Regions from separate parts of the Streptomyces sp. NBC_00224 genome, predicted to be linked through region 4. Evidence: riboswitches for the same ligand, from Rfam matches in the RefSeq annotation. Region 4 holds a riboswitch; each other region holds the start of a gene.
The links. Region 4 has a riboswitch for cobalamin ahead of OG965_RS03680 (FecCD family ABC transporter permease). Riboswitches for the same ligand answer to the same signal wherever they lie in the genome.

Region 1: it holds a riboswitch for cobalamin, as region 4 does, so the genes downstream of both, OG965_RS26860 (ribonucleoside-diphosphate reductase subunit alpha) here and OG965_RS03680 (FecCD family ABC transporter permease) in region 4, are expected to answer to the same signal.
Region 2: it holds a riboswitch for cobalamin, as region 4 does, so the genes downstream of both, OG965_RS37520 ((2Fe-2S) ferredoxin domain-containing protein) here and OG965_RS03680 (FecCD family ABC transporter permease) in region 4, are expected to answer to the same signal.
Region 3: it holds a riboswitch for cobalamin, as region 4 does, so the genes downstream of both, metE (5-methyltetrahydropteroyltriglutamate--homocysteine S-methyltransferase) here and OG965_RS03680 (FecCD family ABC transporter permease) in region 4, are expected to answer to the same signal.

What each region holds. Positions count from the first base shown of each region.
Region 1 covers NZ_CP108106.1:5,993,494-5,996,715, forward strand. Annotated here, with positions in the region: gene OG965_RS26860 (ribonucleoside-diphosphate reductase subunit alpha) at 1-2,025, opposite strand, end outside; cobalamin riboswitch at 2,154-2,295, opposite strand; gene mctP (monocarboxylate uptake permease MctP) at 2,508-3,222, opposite strand, start outside.
Region 2 covers NZ_CP108106.1:8,387,867-8,391,088, reverse strand. Annotated here, with positions in the region: gene gap (type I glyceraldehyde-3-phosphate dehydrogenase) at 112-1,110, shown strand; gene OG965_RS37520 ((2Fe-2S) ferredoxin domain-containing protein) at 1,293-1,679, opposite strand; cobalamin riboswitch at 1,720-1,919, opposite strand; gene OG965_RS37515 (MFS transporter) at 1,917-3,222, opposite strand, start outside.
Region 3 covers NZ_CP108106.1:6,782,456-6,785,677, reverse strand. Annotated here, with positions in the region: gene metE (5-methyltetrahydropteroyltriglutamate--homocysteine S-methyltransferase) at 1-2,012, opposite strand, end outside; cobalamin riboswitch at 2,195-2,347, opposite strand; gene OG965_RS30310 (molybdopterin-dependent oxidoreductase) at 2,620-3,222, shown strand, end outside.
Region 4 covers NZ_CP108106.1:843,790-847,011, forward strand. Annotated here, with positions in the region: gene OG965_RS03675 (ABC transporter ATP-binding protein) at 1-720, opposite strand, end outside; gene OG965_RS03680 (FecCD family ABC transporter permease) at 722-1,744, opposite strand; cobalamin riboswitch at 1,888-2,019, opposite strand; gene OG965_RS03685 (hypothetical protein) at 2,142-2,282, shown strand; gene OG965_RS03690 (hypothetical protein) at 2,830-3,222, shown strand, end outside.

The sequences.
Region 1 (3,222 bases), 5.1 Mb from region 4:
CGAGCCGCTGGCGTCGCGCAGCGCCTCGCGGGACTGCGCGTCCCACACACCGAGCTTCTTCAGGTCCTCCACCAGGTAGCCGTTGACCTGGAGGAACTCACCCGAGAGCGTCTCGCGCTTGAACAGGTTGGAGACCTGCGGCTCGATGCACTCGTAGACACCGGCGATGGACGCGATGGTCGCGGTCGGGGCGATCGCGAGCAGCAGCGAGTTGCGCATGCCGACCGAGGCGATCCGCTCGCGCAGCGCCGTCCAGCGCTCCGGCCAATTCAGCTCGACGTCGTAGTGGTCGGGGTGCAGCACGCCGCGCGCCGTACGGGTCTTGTCCCACGCGGGCAGCGGGCCCGAGCGCTCGGCGAGGTCGCAGGACGCCTCGTACGCCGTGAGCATGATGCGCTCGGCCAGCTTGGTGGAGAGCGCCTTCGCCTCGGGGGAGTCGAACGGCAGGCGCAGCTTGAAGAAGACGTCCTGGAGGCCCATCGCGCCCAGGCCCACCGGACGCCACTTGGCGTTGGAGCGGCCGGCCTGCTCGGTCGGGTAGAAGTTGATGTCGACGACCCGGTCCAGGAAGGTCACGGCCGTACGGACGGTCTCGTCCAGGCGCTTCCAGTCGATCTCGCCGGAAGCGAGCACGAAGGAGCCGAGGTTGACCGAGCCGAGGTTGCAGACGGCCGTCTCGCCGTCGTCCGTGACCTCCAGGATCTCGGTGCAGAGGTTGGAGGAGTGGACCGTGTGGCCGGGCTCCGCCGTCTGGTTGGCGGTGCGGTTGGAGGCGTCCTTGAAGGTCATCCAGCCGTTGCCGGTCTGCGCCAGGGTGCGCATCATCCGGCCGTACAGGTCCCGGGCCGGCATCGTCTTCTGGGCGAGACCGGCCGCCTCGGCCTTGCGGTAGGCGGCGTCGAACTCGTCGCCCCACAGGTCGACCAGCTCCGGCACGTCGGCGGGGGAGAACAGCGACCAGGTGCCGTCCGCGTCCACCCGGCGCATGAACTCGTCCGGGATCCAGTGCGCCAGGTTCAGGTTGTGCGTGCGCCGGGCGTCCTCACCCGTGTTGTCGCGCAGCTCCAGGAACTCCTCGATGTCGGAGTGCCAGGTCTCCAGGTAGACCGCGGCCGCGCCCTTGCGCCGCCCGCCCTGGTTGACGGCCGCGACCGAGGCGTCCAGCGTCTTCAGGAACGGGACGATGCCGTTGGAGTGGCCGTTGGTGCCCCGGATGAGCGAGCCGCGCGAGCGGATGCGGGAGTACGAGAGGCCGATGCCGCCCGCGTGCTTCGACAGGCGTGCCACCTGGTGGTAGCGGTCGTAGATCGAGTCCAACTCGTCCTGCGGGGAGTCCAGCAGGTAGCAGCTGGACATCTGGGGGTGGCGGGTGCCGGAGTTGAAGAGCGTCGGCGAGGACGGCAGGTAGTCGAGCCGGCTCATGAGGCCGTACAGCGAGGCGACCTCGTCGAGCGCGCGCACCGAGTCGTCCTCGGCCAGGCCCGCCGCGACCCGGAGCATGAAGTGCTGCGGGGTCTCGATGACCTGGCGGGTGATCGGGTGCCGCAGCAGGTAGCGGGAGTAGAGCGTGCGCAGGCCGAAGTAGCCGAAGCGGTCGTCGGCGCCGTCCGCGAGGGAGGCGGTGACCAGCGCGTCCAGACGGTCCGCGTGCAGCCGTACGAAGTCGGCGGTGCGGTCCGCGATCAGGCCCTCGCGGTGGCCGACCTCGACCGAGTCGGAGAACGAGACCGAGCCCTGGGTCGCGGCCTCGTCGGCGATCGTGAGCGTCAGCAGCCGGGCGGCGAGGCGGGAGTACGCCGGGTCCTCGGAGATCAGACCGGCGGCGGCCTCGGTGGCGAGCCCACGCAGCTCCGCCTCGTCCGAGCGCGCGTTGCGGCCGCGCAGCGCGGCGGCGGCGACACGGCCGGGGTCGGTGTCCGGCAGATCGGCGGTGAGGTCGGTCAGGGTCCGCAGCAGGGCGGTCCCGGGGGCATCGGCCGGCTCTTCGGCGATCGCTGAGGCGGGATCCGCAGGGGCGATGGTCACGTGGGGGCACTCCTCGCTCGGCACGGGGCCTTGGGGAAGTGCGCGGGCACACGGACACACCCCCTCGGGGGTACGCCGCGTCCACATGCCCATTCCGCGAGGCCCGGACGTCTGGCACCCGGACCGGACGGCCAGGGCGCGCTGTCGGCAGGTCCTCGGACTGAACAGGTACGCAAATGCATACGAGTACACCGTTGCGGGACAGTTCCGGATTTGCACCGGATTCCCCTGCGGCGACAGCGAGCACGAGCATACATCTTGTGCCGCGCTGTGTTGGCACCCCCACATGTTGTGTCGCATCCGTACCGGAGCGTGTTTGTTGGGTAGTTGCTCGACTGCGGGCCGTCTTGGGCTGGTCGCGCAGTTCCCCGCGCCCCTAGACGCTTGCCGTACGCCGCAACCTGCGGGCGGTACGGGGCATTCCCCGGGCACGAAAACGGGCCGCCGGGGTTTCCCGGCGGCCCGATTTCCTGTTGCTCGTGTCAGTGCGTCGCGGCCGGGAGTTCCGTCTTGACGCCCGGGTCGCCCGCGTCCGCCGTGTAGTCCTCCGGGGACGTCTCGTCGACGCCGTCGGGGGCCTTCAGGGCTCGCAGGACCACCGTGAGGACGACGGTGACGGCGACGTTCAGGAGGAACGCGGTGAGGCCGATGTAGCCGATCTCACCGATGCCGGGGATGTTCTTGGAGCTGCCGCCGAAGTGCTTCTGGGTGGGCGAGGCGACCCCGTACGCGGCGAGCGTGCCGTACGCCATGCCCACCGCCCAGCCCGCCAGCAGCGCCCAGCGGTGGAACCAGCGGGTGAACAGACCGCCCACCAGGGCCGGGAAGGTCTGCAGGATCCAGATGCCGCCGAGCAGCTGGAAGTTGATCGCGACCGTCTTGTCCATGGTGAGGACGAAGACCAGCGCGCCGACCTTCACCAGGAGCGAGACCAGCTTGGAGACCTTGGTCTCCTGCGCCGGCGTGGCGTCCGGCTTGAGGAAGTCCTTGTAGATGTTGCGGGTGAAGAGGTTCGCGGCCGCGATCGACATGATCGCCGCCGGGACGAGCGCGCCGATGCCGATGGCCGCGAAGGCCACGCCCGCGAACCAGTCGGGGAACATGTCCTCGAAGAGCTGCGGGATCGCCAGCTGGCCGTTCTTGACCTTGACCCCGGCCGCGATCGCCATGAAGCCGAGCAGCGCGAGCAGGCCCAGC
Region 2 (3,222 bases), 7.5 Mb from region 4:
CGCAACGCCCCGCCACCCCTTGGCGAGATCCTTTCGAACCATGGCGCTCACGCCTCTGCCGCCGCCGGGCGTCCCACGCGAGTCTGGAGGCGAACCGAAGGGACATCACTCATGACTCGCATCGCCATCAACGGATTCGGCCGCATCGGACGCAACGTGCTGCGCGCGCTGCTCGAACGCGACAGTGATCTGGAGGTCGTCGCCGTGAACGACCTCACCGAGCCCGCCGCCCTCGCGCGGCTGCTCGCCTTCGACTCGACGGCCGGCCGGCTCGGGCGGCCGGTGACCGTGGACGGGGACACGCTCGTCGTCGACGGCCGCCGCATCAAGGTGCTCGCCGAGCGCGACCCGGCCGACCTGCCCTGGGCCGAGCTGGGCGTCGACCTCGTCCTGGAGGCGACGGGCCGCTTCACCTCGGCGAAGGCCGCCCGTGCCCACCTGGACGCGGGCGCGAAGAAGGTCCTGGTCAGCGCGCCCTCGGAGGGCGCCGACGTCACCCTCGCGTTCGGGGTCAACAACGACGCGTACGACCACGAGGCGCACACGATCGTCTCGAACGCCTCCTGCACCACGAACGCGCTCGCGCCGTTGGCCTCGGTGCTCGACGAACTCGCCGGGATCGAGCACGGGTTCATGACGACCGTGCACGCGTACACCCAGGAGCAGAACCTCCAGGACGGCCCGCACCGCGACCCCCGCCGCGCCCGCGCCGCCGGGGTCAACATCGTGCCGACCACGACGGGCGCGGCCAAGGCGATCGGTCATGTCCTGCCCAACCTCGACGGCAAGCTGTCCGGCGACTCGATCCGGGTGCCCGTGCCGGTGGGCTCGATCGTCGAGCTCAACACGACCGTCGAGCGTGACGTGACGCTCGACGACGTGCTGGCCGCCTACCGCGCGGCGGCGCAGGGGCCGCTCGCGGGCGTACTGGAGTACTCGGAGGACGCGCTGGTGTCCTCCGACATCACGGGCAACCCGGCCTCGTCCATCTTCGACTCGGCCCTCACCCGGGTGGACGGCCGCCATGTCAAGGTGGTCGCCTGGTACGACAACGAGTGGGGTTTCTCCAACCGGGTGATCGACACACTGGAGCTGCTCGCGGGGCGGTGACAGCCGGGCGCGGGTCATCCCTTGGCCACGGTCCCCGCTCCCCCTGAGTTGACGAAGTGGCGAACCCCCGTTCGCTCACCGCTTGGTGATCACCATGGTCGGACCGCCAAACCGGCTCCGATACAGGTCATGGACCAACCGCCGTTCAGGGACGGACGCCGGGGCCGGACGGCCAAGCGTGCTCATCGCGCCCTTCGGCTTGGGGTGAAGACGTAGAGGTCGAGGATGTCGGGGCAGGGCGCGATGCCGGGGCCGCCGGCCTGGACCCAGGCGGCGATGTCGTCCGTGGCGGCGGGATCGTTGACCAGACCGAGCCAGACCGGGCGGGCACCGGCGACGCGTGCTGCACGAGAGGGCTGGACCACGATCACGTTGGCCTGTTCGCAGACGTCGAGGCAGGCGGAGACACGTACGGGCGCGCTCTCGGCAAGGCGCGCCTTCTGCTGCGCGTGGTCGACTCCGGGCACCTTCGGGCTCCCGCAGCAGCAGTCCCTGCACACCACGATCCGGCACGGTGCCGAGTCGGCTGGGGTGTGTCCGGCGCCGCCTTCTGGTCGCTGCTCCGACATGACCGCTCACGCTCCTCCTCCGGGGAGATCCGCCCCGGTTTCGTCAAGGAGGCGACGACGTGAGTCTCCTGGCTCTCGGGTCGCCGCTCACCCCGTCCTTCCCGCCCGTGTCCGGGCAGTGGTCTGTTCGGGGTTCGCTCGCCGATCACAGTGGCGGGACCGCGCCGGAATTCCACCGGCTTCCTCGTTCCGCGTCGCCTTGTCGTCGGGCATCGTCGCACGTCGGACGGCTGCGCGTCACCACCGTCCCGCAGGGGTGGACGATCCGAACGGTGCCGGGTCCGGCTCCGACTCCTGGTCCGGCTCGGGGAGTTGCGCTGCCGCGCGACCGGGGAGCAGCAGCGGGGTTGCCAGCAGGAGCACACCGGCCAGGCCGATGGCCGTACGCGGGCCGAGCAGGGTGCCCAGTACGCCCCAGAGGGCCGTCAGGAGCGCGGTCGAGGCCTTGGTCGTCACCGCCCAGGCGGACAATGTGCGGGCGACGCGGTCGGTCGCGGTGCGTTCGAGGCGGTAGGTGGCGTAGACGGGGTTGAAGACTCCGCAGCAGAAGATGAGCCCGAGCTCGACGCCCATCACCAGCAGCAGCCCTCCGGTGCCCGAGCCCAGGAAGGCCAGGCCGACGGGCCAGATCGCGCGTAGCGCCCCGACCACGACCAGGACCTGGTGCTGCCCGAACCGGGTGACAAGCGGTCGGGCCAGCTGTGAACCGAGCAGTCCGGCGATCGAAGGTGCGGCGAAGGCGAGGCCGTACTGCCACGGTGCGAAGCCGAGTCGGCCGAGCATCAGGACGGCCAGCAGTGGCTGGACGGCCATCACCAGGCCGTTGAACAAGGCGGTGTTGAGGAGCAGTGGACGCAGTGTCGCGTCGGCGAGGATGTACCGCCAACCGTCGAGCAGGTCCCCGGCCCGCATGCGTGTGGCCTCCAGGCGCTCGGGCCGCGGCTCGTGCCCGCCTGTCGCGCGGATGCCCAGCGCCGAGAGCAGGTAGCTGACCGCATCGGCCACCACCGTCGCCACCGGACCGAGGAGCCCGATCGCCGCGCCGCCCAACGGCGGTCCGATGATCGTGGTCGTCCAGGCCGTGGACTCGAATCGGGCGTTGGCGACGAGCAGGTCCTCGGCCGCCAGCAGCGTCTTCAGGTACGCGCCGGAGGCGGCGCGGAAGGTGATGTCGGCCGCCGCGACGACGATGGAGACCAGCAGGAGCTGGAGGAAGGTGAGCACGCCCAGCGCGTACGCGGCGGGGATCGTCAGCAGCGCCGCGAACCGCACCAGGTCCATCGCGATCAGCACCGGCCTCTTGCGGCGGAACTCCACCCATGGGCCGAGCGGCACCGCCACGGCCGCGCCCACCGCAGCCCCCACGGAGGAGAGCGCGGCGACCTCGGCCGGTCCGGCGTGCAGTACCTGGATGGCGATCAGCGGGAACGCGCCGAAGGCCAGCCATGTGCCGAGCGCGCTGGTCCCATACGCTCCCCAGAGCCAGCCGAACCGCCTCCCCAGCTGGTGTCCGGGCAGATGTCCCAGCCGGTGCCCGATCCTC
Region 3 (3,222 bases), 5.9 Mb from region 4:
TCGTCGATGGCCTGGAGGATGTCGCCGAACTCGGCGTAGCACATGTGGGTGTGGATCTGGGTGTCGGGACGTACGCCGCCGGTGGTCAGGCGGAACGATTCCGTGGCCCAGTCCAGATAGGCGGCGCGGTCCGCGGCGCGCAGTGGCAGCGTCTCGCGCAGGGCCGGCTCGTCGACCTGGATGACCGAGGTCCCGGCCGCCTCCAGGTCCTCGACCTCGTCGCGCAGGGCGAGCGCCACCTGGCGTGCGGTCTCGGCGAGCGGCTGGTCGTCGCGGACGAACGACCAGGCCAGCATGGTGACCGGCCCGGTGAGCATGCCCTTGACGGGGCGGTCGGTGAGCGACTGGGCGTACGTCGTCCAGCGCACCGTCATCGGCCGCGGCCGGGAGATGTCGCCGGCCAGGACCGGCGGGCGGACATAGCGCGTGCCGTACGACTGGACCCAGCCGTGCCGGGTGGCGAGGTAGCCGGTCAGCTGCTCGGCGAAGTACTGCACCATGTCGTTGCGTTCGGCCTCGCCGTGGACCAGGACGTCGATGCCCGCCTTCTCCTGGAAGGCGACGACCTCGCGGATCTCGGCCTTGATGCGCTCCTCGTACCCTGCGGTGTCGACGCGTCCGGCGCGCAGGTCGGCACGGGCGGTGCGCACCTCGGTGGTCTGCGGGAACGAGCCGATGGTGGTCGTGGGCAGCAGCGGCAGTCGCAGCCGGGCGCGCTGGGCCGGGGCGCGTTCGCCGTACGGCTGGGAGCGGCGGCCGTCCGCCTCGGTGACCGTCGACGTACGCGCGCGTACCGCCGGGTCGTGGGTGAGCGCGGATCCGGCGCGCGAGGCCAGGTCGGCGCGGTTGGCGGCGAGTTCGGCGGCGATGGCGCCGGTGCCGCCGGCGAGGCCGCGGGCCAGCGTCACCGTCTCGGCGGTCTTCTGGTGGGCGAAGGCGAGCCAGCGGGCGATCTGCGGGTCGATGTCGCGTTCGGCCGTCGCGTCGAGCGGGACGTGCAGCAGCGAGCAGGACGGTGCCACGTCGACAGTGCCCGCGAGGCCGAGGAGCGTGCCGAGGGTGGCGAGGGACTTCTCGTAGTCGTTGATCCAGATGTTGCGGCCGTCGACGACGCCCGCGACCAGCCGCTTGTCAGGCAGTCCGCCGACGGCCGCGAGGGCGTCGAGGTTGGCGGCGGCCGGTCCTGTGAAGTCCAGGGCGAGGCCGTCCACGGGCGCCTTGGCGAGAACGGGCAGGGCCTTGCCGAGCTGGTCGAAGTAGGAGGCGACCAGCAGCTTGGGGCGGTCGGTGAGGCTGCCGAGCGCCCGGTGGGCGAGGGCGGCGGCGTCCAGTTCGGCGGGGGTGCGGTCCTGGACGAGGGCGGGCTCGTCGAGCTGCACCCACTGTGCGCCGGCCGCCCGCAGATCGGCGAGCACCTCGGCGTACACGGGCAGCAGCCGCTCCAGCAGGGCCAGTGGCTCGAAGGCGGCGTCGACGCCGGGCGCGGGCTTGGCCAGGAGGAGGTAGGTGACCGGGCCGACCAGGACGGGCCGGGCCGTGAGGCCGAGCGCCAGCGCCTCGGCGAGCTCGGCGACCTGCTTGCCGGAGTCGGCGGTGAAGACGGTGTCCGGGCCGAGCTCGGGGACCAGGTAGTGGTAGTTGGTGTCGAACCACTTGGTCATCTCCAGCGGCGCCACGTCCTGGGTGCCGCGGGCCATGGCAAAGTAGCCGTCCAGCGTGTCGCTCTCGACGGCGGTGCGGTGCCGGTCGGGGATCGCACCCACCATCACGCTGGTGTCGAGGACGTGGTCGTAGTACGAGAAGTCGCCGGTGGGGACTTCGTCGACGCCCGCGTCGGCGAGCCGGCGCCAGTTGGCGCGGCGCAGGTCGCGGGCGGTGTCACGGAGGGCGTCGGCACTGACGCGGCCCTTCCAGTAGCCCTCGACGGCCTTCTTGAGTTCCCGGTCGGGGCCCTGGCGGGGGTAGCCGTACACAGTGGCTCGTGCTGCCGCGGCTGCGGACTTGCTGGTCACGAAACTCTCCTTCGCGAGAATGTCCCGAAAACAACCCTGGTACGGGTCGTGGGTGCGAAGGGAGACGGACAGGGCGGCCCGCGCGGAGCGGTGCCCGCGCTCGAACCACCTCTTGTCTCGCCGACCCGCCCACGAGGTCACCAAGGTCTCCGCACGCGGTCGGTCGCGCACGGGCAACGGGCAGGTCTTCGGACTCGCGGGCACGCCTGCCGGTTTCCCGGCGGACACCTAGTGGCCGTCGCTTCCCAGACCCGGCCGGGCCCAGTGCGTATGACGGCGGTCGTTCCCGCTCACCGCTGCGGGGCAGTCCCGGATTCCCACCGGGTTCCCTCTTACGACGCCTCCCGCCTGGCGGACGGGGCGAACCAGCTGCGAGCGCCACCCTACAGAGTCGGGGGTCGACAGGCCCCCTCACATCGGGCCCGCACACCTCGTGATGTCCGACATCGGAGGCGTGCCGCAGTCGCACACAGGTGCTCACAGCATCGCGGGGCGATTAGTGTGGCCGACGTAACCACTCGTGATCGCCGCACGTGACATCGAAGTAACGGGCATTTCGTACGGTCGGAGCCCAAGGTATCCCGGCCGAGACGAGAGGGGACACCCGTTGACCGCACAGGGCACGCGGGCCGCCACCGAAAAGGTGCGCACGGTCTGCTCGTACTGCGGTGTGGGCTGCGGGATGGTCCTCGACATCACCGTGGGGCCGGACGGCCGGCGCACGGTACTCAAGGCCTCCGGCGACAAGGCGCACCCCGCGAACTCCGGACGGCTGTGCACCAAGGGGGCGACGACGGCCGACATGCTGGCCGCTCCCGGACGCCTGGCCACCGCGCTGGTACGGGGTGAGCGGGGGGCCGAGCCGGTGCCCGCCGGGGTCGACGCGATGATCGCCGAGACGGCGGGCAGGCTGCGGGCGATCGTCGACGAGCACGGGCCGGACGCCGTCGCGCTGTATGTGTCCGGCCAGATGAGCCTGGAGGCGCAGTATCTGGCCAACAAGCTGACCAAGGGGTTCATCGGCACCAACCAGATCGAGTCCAACTCCCGGCTGTGCATGGCCAGTGCGGGCAGCGGCTACAAGTTGTCGCTCGGCGCGGACGGGCCGCCCGGCTCGTACCAGGACTTCGAGAAGGCGGACGTCTTCCTGGTCATCGGCTCCAACATGGCCGACTGCCATCCCATCCTCTTTCTGAGGATGATGGAGCGC
Region 4 (3,222 bases):
GAGGGGATGCCGTACGCGATGGGCGCGGACGCCGAACACCTCGGCGAGCAGCTCCGGTTGGAGGACGTCGTGCGGGGGCCCGGAGGCCACGATCCGGCCCCCGTCGATGACGTACAGCAGGTCGCAGTGGGCCGCGGCGAGGTTGAGATCGTGCAGCGCGGCGAGCACGGTCACCCCGCTCTCGCGGACCAGGGACAGGACGTCCAACTGGTGGGCGATGTCGAGGTGGTTGGTGGGTTCGTCGAGGACGAGCACCTGCGGCTGCTGGGCGAGCGCGCGGGCGATGAGCACCCGCTGCTTCTCTCCGCCGGACAGGCTGAGGATGCCGCGGTCGGCGAGGTGGGCGACGCCGGTGCGCTCCATGGCCCGCGCGCAGATCTCGCGGTCCGAGGCCGCGGTACGGCCCTGGTGCGGCAGCCGTCCCATGGCGACCACCTCGGCCACCGTGAAGTCGAAGTCGGCCGAGGACTCCTGCGGCAGCGCCGCCAGCACGCGGGCGGCGGCCCGGGGATCCATGGCGTGCAGGTCGTCGCCGTCGAGCCGGACCGCTCCCCCGGCGGGCCGCAACGCCCGGTACACCGTGCGCAGCAGAGTCGACTTCCCGCTGCCGTTGGGGCCGACGAGCCCGACGAACGCCCCGCTGTCCACCGTGAGCCGGACGTCGTCGACCAGCCGGGTACGAGCGGCCTCCACCGTCACGCCGTCGATGTCGATCCGCACGTCAGCGACCTCCGAACGCATGGCCGCTCTGCCGCATCAGCAGGACGAACGCGGGGACACCGACCACCGCGGTGATCACCCCTACGGGCAGTTCGGTCGGGGCGAGCAGCAGCCGGGACAGCACGTCGGCCCAGACGAGGAGCACCGCACCCGCGAGGGGCGCGATCACGAGGACGCGCCGGTGGTCGGCGCCCACCACCATCCGTACGACATGAGGCACCATCAACCCGACGAACCCGATGGCCCCGCTGACCGCGACGACGGTCCCGGTGACGGCGGCGGTCACGAGGAACAGCTCCCGGCGCAGCCGCGAGGGCGGCACGCCCAGCGCGGCCGAGGTCTCGTCCCCCATGGCGAGCGCGTTGAGCGCCTCGGCCCGCCACCGCAGCCAGATCCACCCGGCCGCCACGGTCACGGCGGCAATCGGCAACTGCGCCCAGGTCGCCCCGCCCAGACTGCCCAGCAGCCACATCATCGCGGACCGGGCGGCCTCGCCGCGGGCCGCGCCGAACACCATGACGGTGGTGATGGCCTCGAAGCCGTACGCCAGAGCCGTGCCCGTCAGGATCAGCCGCAGCGGCGTCAGCCCATGGGGCGAGCGGGCCACGGCGTACACCAGGACCATGGCCGCGAGCGCGGAGACGAACGCGGAGACGGACAGCGCCCACACCCCGAGCCCGGCGAACGCCCCCAGCAGGATGACGGCGTTGGCGCCCACGGCGGCGCCGGAGGAGATGCCCAGGACGAACGGGTCGGCCAGCGCGTTGCGGACCATCGCCTGCACGGCCACACCGACGGCCGCGAGACCCGCCCCGACGACCGCGCCGAGCAGCACTCTTGGCAGACGGATCTCCCAGACGATGGTGTACGAGGCCGCGTCGGCCGCCGCCACGGTTCCGCCGGTCAGTCCCGCCCACAGGAAGCGGAGTGTGTCCGCCCAGTCGATGTCGGCGGCTCCGAGCCCGACACCGCACACGAGCGATGCCACGAGTAAGAACCCAAGGCCGAGGCTGAGGGGCAGCACGGGTATCCGGCTGGCGGCCTTACTTCGGCGCACGGTGGGGACCGTCCTTCACATGGGCCGCCTGCTGGACGGCACACAGGAGACAGCCCGTACGGCCGTGATCCGACCGCGCGGTCCCCTCTCGCAGTCCACGGCGAGCAGTCAGCGGGTCGCAGGCCCCCCACGGGCGATCGGGCTCACACGGAGGCCGTCGGGCAGCCGTGCACACCGTTGCGGGTCAGCGCCGGAATCCCACCGGACTTCCCCCACAGGAGACGAAGGGAGCCTAACAAACGCCGTGCGCGGTGTGTTTACGGACGGTGGGTGCGGCCGATGGGTCATGGCGTCGCGGATTCGGCGGGGGTAAAGACGCCATGGGCGAGGGTGGCCAGGATGGCGTCGACCGGTTCATGGCGCGGTGCGCCGTCCTCCCCCGCTCGTGGCGATCCCGACAGGAGCGAACTTCACCTTCGAGATCCCCGAGGGCGAGGAACCCGTGCTGAACGTCATGGGCCTGCCCGGCGACGGACATGACTGCTCCGCACGGACCACGGGCTGAATGAAGCCAACCACCCGATCCGCGCCACCAGGGCCACTGCCCCACCTGCCAGGCGTCCCAGGGCCGAATTATGGAGTCCGCCCGAATCGGGCTTCCGCGACGTACTGGCCCCAGGACGCGAAGGGCTCACGCCAGGGGCTGTTGGGACGTGGTGCAGAAATCCCGAAGTGCTGGGCAGGCTGTCTCTGAGCGCCGGACAGACTCCGCCGAAGCTGCCAGTTGCAAATACCGCCTGGCCTCATCTCCTCTATTGAGTACTGCTGGATATGGCGACCTCCGGGGCCGCAATTCAGGATGCATGAATATTTGAACCGTAATCCAGTGCGACCGCCCCTCAGTTTGGCCGAAAGTAAAGGTCAAGGTGGTGTCAACCCTGCCCATACGGGCCAGTCTTGCTCGGCGAGAATCGGCCTCTGACGGTGCGTCAGGCATGGCTCTCAATAGCCGAAATTGTGCGGGCGGAAGCAAAATCGGCCATCGGTCGGTGTGTGATTGACAGCCCTTCAGGCCCACGACAGCATTGTTTTCTCAATCGTGAGGAGGCGTCATGGACCGGGCAAGGAAACGCCTGACACGCAGAGCCGCACTCACCGCCGCCGTGGCAGGAGCCGGCTCTGTCGCCGTCAGCGTCCCAGCGAGCGGCGCCGCCACCGCGCGGGGCCGTGGCCCCGGGAGCACGGCCCGCACCGATCTGGCCCGGGTCCGCTCGGTCACGGCGGACTCGCTGCACGTCGACTTCCCACAAGCGGGCACGCGCACGCGCTCGCTGATGGCGCCTGATGCGCCGGCCTCGCGGGAGACCGTGCCCATGGCGGGGTTTCCCCAGGGCGTCGTTCCCCGGCCCGGCGACCGTGTGATGGTCACCGACTGGTGGGACGGCAGGGAGACCGCCGCCATACCCGTCGTGTCGTGGGTGACCGGCGTTCCCCGACCGCTGCGG